One region of the Aeromonas aquatilis genome, then DNA from elsewhere that is predicted to be linked to it. Evidence: predicted binding sites of a transcription regulator. Region 1 holds the regulator's gene; the other holds the start of a gene.
The links. The regulator LexA, encoded in region 1, represses DNA repair genes until DNA is damaged. The targets are predictions, from matches to a motif close to ANCTGTNTNNNNANACAGNT.
Positions count from the first base shown of each region.

Region 1 (4,366 bases):
CGCCTGATCCAGCAGGGTCTTGGCATCCTCATCCGGAATGGTGCTCTGCGGGCTGTAGGGCACAGCCTTGAGCAGATCCAGATAGGTGTTGAGCTGGGCCTGCAACTCGTCGCGGGTCAGGGCGTGGCGCTCGGCGGCCAGCAGCGCCAGCGCGCTCAGGGTCAGGCCGTTGACCGCGGCAGCGCCGTTGATGCGGGTCATCAGCAGTTCGGCCAGATTGTTGACGGTGCCCGCCATCCACTCCGGACGCTCCTCTTCCCCGATGTGCTGTTTCCAGTCGGGGACATGTTCGCTCAGGTAGCTGTTGAGGGTCAGCGGTTCGCCGAAGTTGACGAAGCCACGGCCGTAGTTGCGCAGCTTGCGCAGGATGCCGAGCACCTGCAGGAAGCTCTCCTTCTCCTTGCGGCTCCCCTTGAGCTCGTTGTGGTAGGTGTTCACCTCCATCACGTGCTCGTAGCCCAGATAGACCGGCACCAGAGTGACCGGCCTGTCCAGCCCGCGCATCATCGCCTGCAGAGTCATCGCCAGCATGCCGGTCTTGGGCGGTAGCAGACGGCCGGTACGGGAGCGACCACCTTCGGTGAAGAACTCTACCGAGTAACCCTTGGCAAACAGCAGGTTGAGGTATTCCCGGAATACCGTGCTGTAGAGCGGGTTGCCCTTGAAGGTGCGGCGAATGAAGAAGGCGCCGCCGTGGCGGAAGATCGGGCCCGCCGGCCAGAAGTTGAGGTTGATGCCTGCCGCGATATGGGGCGGCACCATCCCCTGGTGGTAGATGACGTAGGAGAGCAGCAGGTAGTCCATGTGGCTGCGGTGGCAGGGGACGTAGACGATCTCGTGCCCCTCCTGCGCCAGCTGGCGTACCTTCTCGGCGCCATTGACCGACAAACCGCGGTAGAGCTTGTTCCACAGCCAGCCGAGGAAGCTCTCGCCCAGGCGGATCAGCCGGTAGGAGAAGTTGGAGGCGATCTCGTCCATGTAGCCATGGGCGCGCTTTTGCGCCTTCTCGAGGCTGAGCCCCTCGCGCTGGGCCTCCTCTTCAATCGCCTGCTGGATCACCGCGGAGTCGAGCAACTGCTTGAACAGCAGGTTGCGGTTCGGCAGTTTCGGGCCGGTGGCAGCCAGCTGCTGACGGCTGAAGTGGGTACGGGCCACTCGCGCCAGCTTGTGGGCGATGGCCTCGTCGGTGCCGTGCTTGTCGGCCATGTAGCGCAGGGAGAGCGGCGGCGAGAAGCGCACCAGATTCTCGCGACCCTTGAGGGTCACGATGAGCGCCTTCTTTAGCCGGTTCGGCGCCAGGCTGCTGATGATGTTGAGGCCGGAGGCTTCTTCCCCTTCCCGACCCGGGGCGCGGCCCCAGAACAGGGTGACGGGCACCACCTGGATATCGAGTTCGGGATCCTGCTTGTGCAGATCCAGCAGCTGGTGGAACTCCTGCAGGAAGGGGAGCGGTTTGCTGCGTTTGCCAAACAGGGGAGGCGGACGATCCAGACAGACATAGCGCGGCAGCAGCTGGTCGTTCAGTTCCAGCGGCGTGAAGGGACCGGGCAGCCCGAGATCCTCACAGCACTGCTGCAGGGTCATCAGGTCGGTGATCGAACTGGTTTTCAGGGCATAGACGATGGGTCTGGCCGGATCCAGATTGAGTTCTGTGATGGGATTTTCCGGCAGGCTCTTGTGATTGACCAAGCCGCTGACCGGCCATTGCAAGATGGCTCTGGAAATCTTCTGTCCTAGGGACATGTGCGTCTGCTCTCCAAAAAAATGCGGCGTGAGCATAGCAAATCGACAGCCCCTTGTCGCCGAGAGGTACGATGAGTCGGCTGCGCAGGATCAAAACAGCCGTAAATGAGGGGTTGGTTGCGACAAATGTCAGCTGTGCCTTGCCTTGGCCACTGCACTGTATATACTGCCAGTGTGCTGTATAAAAAGACAGGTGCCAATTCTATGAAACCCCTTACCCCCCGCCAGGCCGAAGTGCTGGAGCTGATCAAGGTGAACATGAGCGAGACCGGTATGCCGCCGACTCGTGCCGAGATTGCCCAGAAGCTTGGTTTCAAGTCGGCCAATGCGGCCGAAGAACATCTGAAGGCCCTGGCCAAAAAAGGGGTCATCGAGATCATGCCGGGCACGTCCCGCGGCATTCGCCTGTTGCTCGAAGAGGAAGAGGTGCTGGAAGAGAGCGGCCTGCCGCTCATCGGCAAGGTGGCTGCCGGTGAACCTATCCTGGCTCAGGAGCATATCGAGAGCCACTATCAGGTGGATCCCGCCCTGTTCCACCCGCGCGCAGATTTTCTGCTGCGGGTGCAGGGGATGAGCATGAAGAACATCGGCATTCTGGATGGCGATCTGCTGGCGGTGCACAAGACCCAGGAGGTGCGCAACGGTCAGGTGGTGGTCGCCCGTCTCGATGAGGATGTCACCGTCAAGCGCTTCCAGCGCAAGGGCAGTCAGGTATGGCTGCTGCCGGAGAATGAAGAGCTCTCCCCCATCGAGGTGGATCTCTCCTGCCAGCAGCTCACCATCGAGGGGCTGGCTGTCGGGGTAATCCGCAACGCCGATTGGATGTAATCATCCCCGCCAACTGCGTTTGCCACACGGCCTCCTTCGGGAGGCCGTGCTGTTTCTGGCGCACTTTCCTTGTCATATCAAACAGATCATCGGTGGCGGCATTTTTGTCCTGCGCGACCGGCTACCAATCATCCATTTCAGATATATGCTCAGATCAGTGCCCTGTCGCCGAGACAGGGCTTGGCACCTCCCTCTGACCATCACAATGCGTCGGTACGGGAGGGCCGGTAACAACGAGAATCGGGCAGTACACCTTCACGGGATATGAAGGGGGAGTGGGGAGATCCCGAGCCTTGTCAGGCAAAGGGGACCACTCGTAATGGTTGCAGATAGTCGTGACGGGCCTGTTCCCAGTTCAGGCCGACGAAGCAACATGACCTGTCGGTCAAGGAGGACTGGTATGGCATCAAGATCGCCATGGGATTCAGAGGCTGGGGCTGCGCCAGCGGAATCGTCAATCACCCGTTTTGTCAAAGGCAGCCGGATGACCTGGTTTTACGGTCTCTGGCTGCACCATCGTGGTTCGCACTGGACGCTCTGGCTGGGATGCCCGAAAGAGAAGGTGGTGCGTCTGGTGCTGCTGTTCAAACGGGGTCACGGTGATCGCCAGGGGGAAGAGGGCTGGCTGGCCCCCGTGATTCCCATCGGCGTGCGGGCCATCGGCAAGATGTTGCAGCAGGAGCGTAACGCTCGCCCCTGAGCAGAAGAGACAAACAAATCCATCCATAACCGGCACCCGAGGGGGCCGGTTTTTTTATGGCCGCAACTGGCGATTAATTATGCCAAATGGTCGACTCCTGACAGGGCGTTGCACAAGGTTGAACCACCTTGGCGGCTCGCTGGGGTACAATGCCCCTCTCTTGTCCGGTCACTGCTGGCCATCTGCCTCGAATTGAAAGGGTCTCTTGTTATGATGAAGCTCCGCTATCCCCTGCTCTTTCTGCTGCTGACAGCCTGCCTGATCCTGGTGTTTTACGCCACGCAGCCAGAGCAGCCGGAACAGGCCGACTACTATCCGGCGGGGCGGGACATCAATGATTTTTCCTTTACCGATGCGGACAACCAGCTGTTCACTCCTGCCAACCTGAAAGGGCGCTGGACCTTCCTGTTCGTCGGCTACACCTTCTGCCCCGATATCTGCCCCACCACACTGGCAGATATGCGTTCCGTCTATGACCAGCTGAAGAAGATGGCGCCCGATAGTCAGGTAGTGTTTATCTCGGCGGATCCCCAGCGTGACGACATTCCACGCCTCAAGACCTATACCGCCTTCTTCAATCCCGAGTTCAAGGCGGCCACTGCCCCCCACGACAAGCTGTTCCCGTTCGTGCGCAATCTGGGGCTGATCTACTCCATCGCCAATCAGGGGGAGAAGGATTACCTGATCGATCACTCCGCCTCCATCGTGCTCATCAATCCCAAGGGCAAGCTGCAGGCGGTATTCCGCCCGCAGGTGGCGCCGGGTCAGGTGCCCCGGGTGCAGATGGCTACCATGCTCTCTGATTTCGCCCGCATTCTGAAGCTGGCAGGCCACTGAGCGTGACCCCAGCTGTTGCCCCCTGGTGGCGAGATCCCTCTCGCCACCGCGCTGTCTTTGCGCTCGCCCTGCCCATGGTTTTCTCCAATATCACCACCCCCTTGCTGGGGCTGGTGGACACCTGGGTGATCGGTCATCTCGGTCAGGCCTGGTTTCTGGGGGGTGTTTCGGTCGGTGCAACCCTGATCAACCTCATTTTCTGGCTGCTCGGCTTCTTGCGGATGTCGACCACCGGCCTGACGGCGCAGGCGCACGGCG
Region 1 is NZ_JBSTYP010000045.1:12,076-16,441, reverse strand. It holds gene plsB (glycerol-3-phosphate 1-O-acyltransferase PlsB) at 1-1,743, opposite strand, end outside; gene lexA (transcriptional repressor LexA) at 1,948-2,571, shown strand; gene ACW5W8_RS16890 (hypothetical protein) at 3,056-3,271, shown strand; gene ACW5W8_RS16885 (SCO family protein) at 3,482-4,108, shown strand; gene dinF (MATE family efflux transporter DinF) at 4,111-4,366, shown strand, end outside.

Region 2 (4,366 bases), on a different contig from region 1:
GCTCACCGCCCACAGTCTAGTGCGCCGTTACTGCCTGCCCAAGGGCAAGCGTCATCTGCTGCCCAAGCTGGAGTTCTATCGCGAGCTGGATGCTATTCCGGAGAAGGCCGAGATCCTGGGCAAGCGCAGCATGGGGGAGTCTGATCGCACCGTCTTTGCCGAGCTGGAGCGCAATCCACTGCTGTTTCCCATGGTGCGGCTCATTCAGGAGGAGCTGCATCACTTCGAGCAGGTGCTGGAGATTATGCAGGCCCGCGGCATCGAATACGGGCCGGTGACGGCCTCCCGCTATGCCCGCCAATTGATGCAGCATGTGCGCACCCATGAACCGGCCACCATTGTCGACAAGATGATCATTGGCGCCTACATCGAGGCCCGCTCTTGCGAACGGTTTGCCAAGTTGGCACCCCATCTGGACGAAGAGTTGAGCCGCTTCTACGTCTCTTTGCTGCGCTCCGAAGCGCGTCACTATCAGGATTACCTGAGCTTGGCCGAACAGTACGCAGGGGAGGATATCAGCGAGCGGGTGGCCTTCTTTGGCAAGCTGGAAGCCGAGCTAATCTGCTCGCCGGATCCGCAGTTTCGGTTCCATAGCGGCCTGCCTGTCACATCTGACAGTTGTTGACGCACAGGGGGCAAACTACTATTGCCCTGTTCCTACTACGAGCGACAAGTAGTTACTTTTGAGCGCAATTCCCGGCCCCGAGCCGGGATCTTTTTGTCTGCCGCCCTTCCTGCCGTTGGCTCCCTATACTCTCCTTCAGTTAATCACCACAGTGCACGTTGTTGGTGCCCGATGGTGTAGTCGTTACGACTAACTGTAGGGGCCTGTATGGGCGTTTGTTTTTGTCTTAATGATTGAGATAGATATCCTGCTCTGCATAGGCCAGCAGAGGTGTGTTGGGGTTGGCGCGCTTAGTGCCAAAGAAGCGGGTCATTACACCGGATTGTTGCCCCAGACGCTGCAGCTTGATGTGATCCAGCTCGATCTGCTCGGGTAGCCAGGTAAATACAGCGGCGCAGTGACCATTACCCAGGCTGCGTTCCAGGGTTTGCTGCCAGTTCTTGATTTTAGGGCTGTGTACCACCAGCACTCTGTTGGGATCGATGCCTCGCTCTTCCAGGTGGCTTGCTGTGGGGCGTCCCGGCGGGGCGATCAACAAGATCCAGCCGGTATGAGAGTCACCCAACTTGCTCAGCTCGCTGAGAAACTGATCATCAGACTGGATAGTCACACCATAATGAGCCAACTCCGCTTTGCAGGCGGTTCTGGTTGGCCAGGGCTTGCTCATGACACGATTCATCGCAAAGGGCAGTGAGTGCAGGGGCTGGTTCATATATGGGGTTCCTGTATGAATATCCAAGCTGTATGGGTATACAGTAGTTCTATCCTGTGGCAGTGACAAGGTGTTTTTGCTGAAAAATGTGATGGCGTTGGCATGTGTCGTTAGTAAGGTTATGTTTTTAAACACTATTTAATATAAATCTGGTTGGGTGTTTTTCGTACTATGGACAAACCTTGCGTAACCGCCCATGGTTATACAGGTCATTTACAGGAGGTGCCGCTATGGATATCAGTACCTTGCAACGTCTGGATGCCAACATCTTGCTGGGCATCATCAATGAGAAGCTAAGGCTTGAGTGTGACGGGTTGGAGGAGTTGCTGGCCTATTACGATATGAGTGAAGAGCAGTTGGCAGGGCGTCTGGATCAGATTGGGTACCATTACGATCCATTGAGCAATCAGTTCAAAGCACATCTTTAAGGGTGCAATGATTGCTTCATATTTATACGGTAATTTTTCAGGCACATTGAAACCGGTTTCAATGTGCCGTCTTGCTGCCTATTTTCAGGGATTTTCAAGGCTTGGCAATCTCTGAAAACCTATTCATGCCAGAATATTTTTATAGTTTCATTAAGTTGCTGATAATAAAGGAAATGTTTGTTTTTACTCGATCAGTTAAAGGAAAGGGTTTTCAAGCTTTTCAGGCTGTTTTTATCGGTTAAAGTGTGACTTGCGTTAACTTTTAATTCTGCCGCTTTAGTTAGTATTCTCACGCCGGTACATATTTTGAGATAACAACAGCGCCGGTCCCGCAAGCGGGATAACAATTTTATTTGTAACGAAGGAATATGGTTTATGGCTACCAAGAAGAAGACAGACCAGGATCTCCAACTGGATAAAGATCAGCTCAAGGCGAGTATCGTGCGTCACCTGCGTTCTACCTTGGGAACAAGCGAACAGAAAGCCTCTCCCGAAGCGTGGTGGAAAGCCACTGCTGCGGCCGTCAATGAACAGGTGTACGAGCGCCTGACCCGCACTCAGCAGACTCATTTCAAGAAAGATACTCGTGCGATTCACTATCTCTCTGCTGAATTCCTGATGGGACGATTGACCTCCAACAACCTGCACAACCTCTCCCTCTATAAGACTTGCGAAGAGGCGCTGGGCGAGCTCGGTCTGGAACTGACCGACCTGTGCGAACAAGAGCCGGACATGGCTCTTGGCAACGGCGGCCTGGGTCGTCTGGCTGCCTGCTTTATCGACTCGCTGGCCACTCTGAACTATCCGGCGGTTGGTTACGGTCTCCACTACGAACACGGTCTGTTCCGTCAGGAAATCCAGGATGGCCGCCAGATCGAGCGTCCGGACTCCTGGCGTGAATATGGTAACCCCTGGGAGATCTGCCGCCCCGAGTCGGTGCAAGAAGTTCCGCTCTATGGCTACGTTGAGACCGTGTTTGGTGACAATGGCGGCCTGAAGAAGGTATGGCACGCCGGTCGCAAGATTAAAGGGGTGCCTTGGGATATTCCGGTGGTCGGTTTTGGCGGTCATACCGTCAACATCCTGCGTCTGTGGGAATCCCGCGCCTCCGAGTTTTTCGATTGGGATGTGTTCAACGCTGGTGGTTATATCGACTCCCAGGCTGAAAAAGCCCAGGCTGAAACCATCTCCAAGGTACTCTATCCGAACGATGATACCGATGCAGGTAAAGAGCTGCGCCTGATCCAGCAATACTTCTTCTGTGCTTGCTCCATCAAGGACATCATGCGCCGCTACAAGCGGGTTCATGGCAGTGACTTCAGCAACTTTGCCGCGCAAATTGCCATTCAGCTCAACGATACTCACCCGACTGTCGCCATCCCGGAACTGATGCGGGTGCTGGTTGACGAGGAAGATCTGAACTGGGATGCCGCCTGGGACATCTGCTATCAGGTCTTCTCCTACACCAACCACACCCTGCTGCCGGAAGCGCTGGAGAAGTGGTCGGTCAGCCTGTTCGAGAAAGTACTGCCTCGCCATCTGGAGGTGATTTACGAAATCAACGCCCGCTTCCTGAACGAGTTGGTGGAGCCCAAGTGGCCGGGCAACGATGCCATCAAGGCCAAGCTCTCCATCATCGAAGAGGGAGCCGTGCGCAAGGTTCGCATGGGCAACCTGTGCGTCATCGGTTCGTCCAAAGTGAACGGTGTGGCCGAGATCCACTCCAAGCTGGTGAAGGAAGATCTCTTCCCCGAGTATGCCGAGCTGTGGCCGGAAAAAATGTGCAACGTGACCAACGGGGTGACCCCGCGTCGCTGGCTGCTGGCGTGCAACCCGGAACTGGCTGGCCTCTACAACGAAGTAGTGGGCAAGGAGTGGCCGCTGCAACTGGACAAACTGCGTGGCGTGGTGAAGTTTGCCGACGACAAGGCGTTCCAGCAGCAGTTCATGACCATCAAACGTCACAACAAAGAGAAGCTGGTCAAGGTCATCAAGGACGAAACCGGTATCGATGTCAGTGCCGAGGCGATCTTCGACGTTCAGATCAAGCGTCTGCACGAGTACAAGCGCCAGCAGCTGAACCTCATTCACATCATGGCACTCTATCGTCGTCTGCTGGCCAACCCGGACTATGACATGCACCCACGCGTGTTTATCTTCGGCTCCAAAGCGGCGCCCGGTTACAAGCTGGCCAAAGACATCATCTATGCCATCAACAAGCTGGCGGATCGGGTCAACAACGATGCTCGTATCCAGGGCAAGTTGAAAGTGGTGTTCATGCCGAACTACCGCGTGAGTCTGGCCGAGAAGCTGATCCCGGCGGCGGATGTCTCCGAGCAGATTTCCACTGCAGGTTATGAGGCATCAGGTACCGGCAACATGAAGATGGCACTCAACGGTGCAATCACCATCGGGACGCTGGATGGAGCCAACATCGAGATCGCTGAAGAGGCGGGTGCCGAAAACTGTGCCATCTTCGGTCTGAACGTGGACGAAGTGAAGTCGCTGAAGGCGCGCGGTTACAACCCGTACGACTTCTACTATGCCAACTCCGAGCTCAAAGCTGTGCTGGACTGGTTTGATACCGACTACTTCACGCCG
Region 2 is NZ_JBSTYP010000061.1:12,464-16,829, reverse strand. It holds gene miaE (tRNA isopentenyl-2-thiomethyl-A-37 hydroxylase MiaE) at 1-625, shown strand, start outside; gene ACW5W8_RS19630 (cell division inhibitor) at 852-1,337, opposite strand; gene ACW5W8_RS19625 (DUF4250 domain-containing protein) at 1,568-1,765, shown strand; gene ACW5W8_RS19620 (glycogen/starch/alpha-glucan phosphorylase) at 2,141-4,366, shown strand, end outside.
Region 2: a site for LexA is predicted at 1,364-1,383, ahead of ACW5W8_RS19625 (DUF4250 domain-containing protein). Genes of this name have one in related genera too.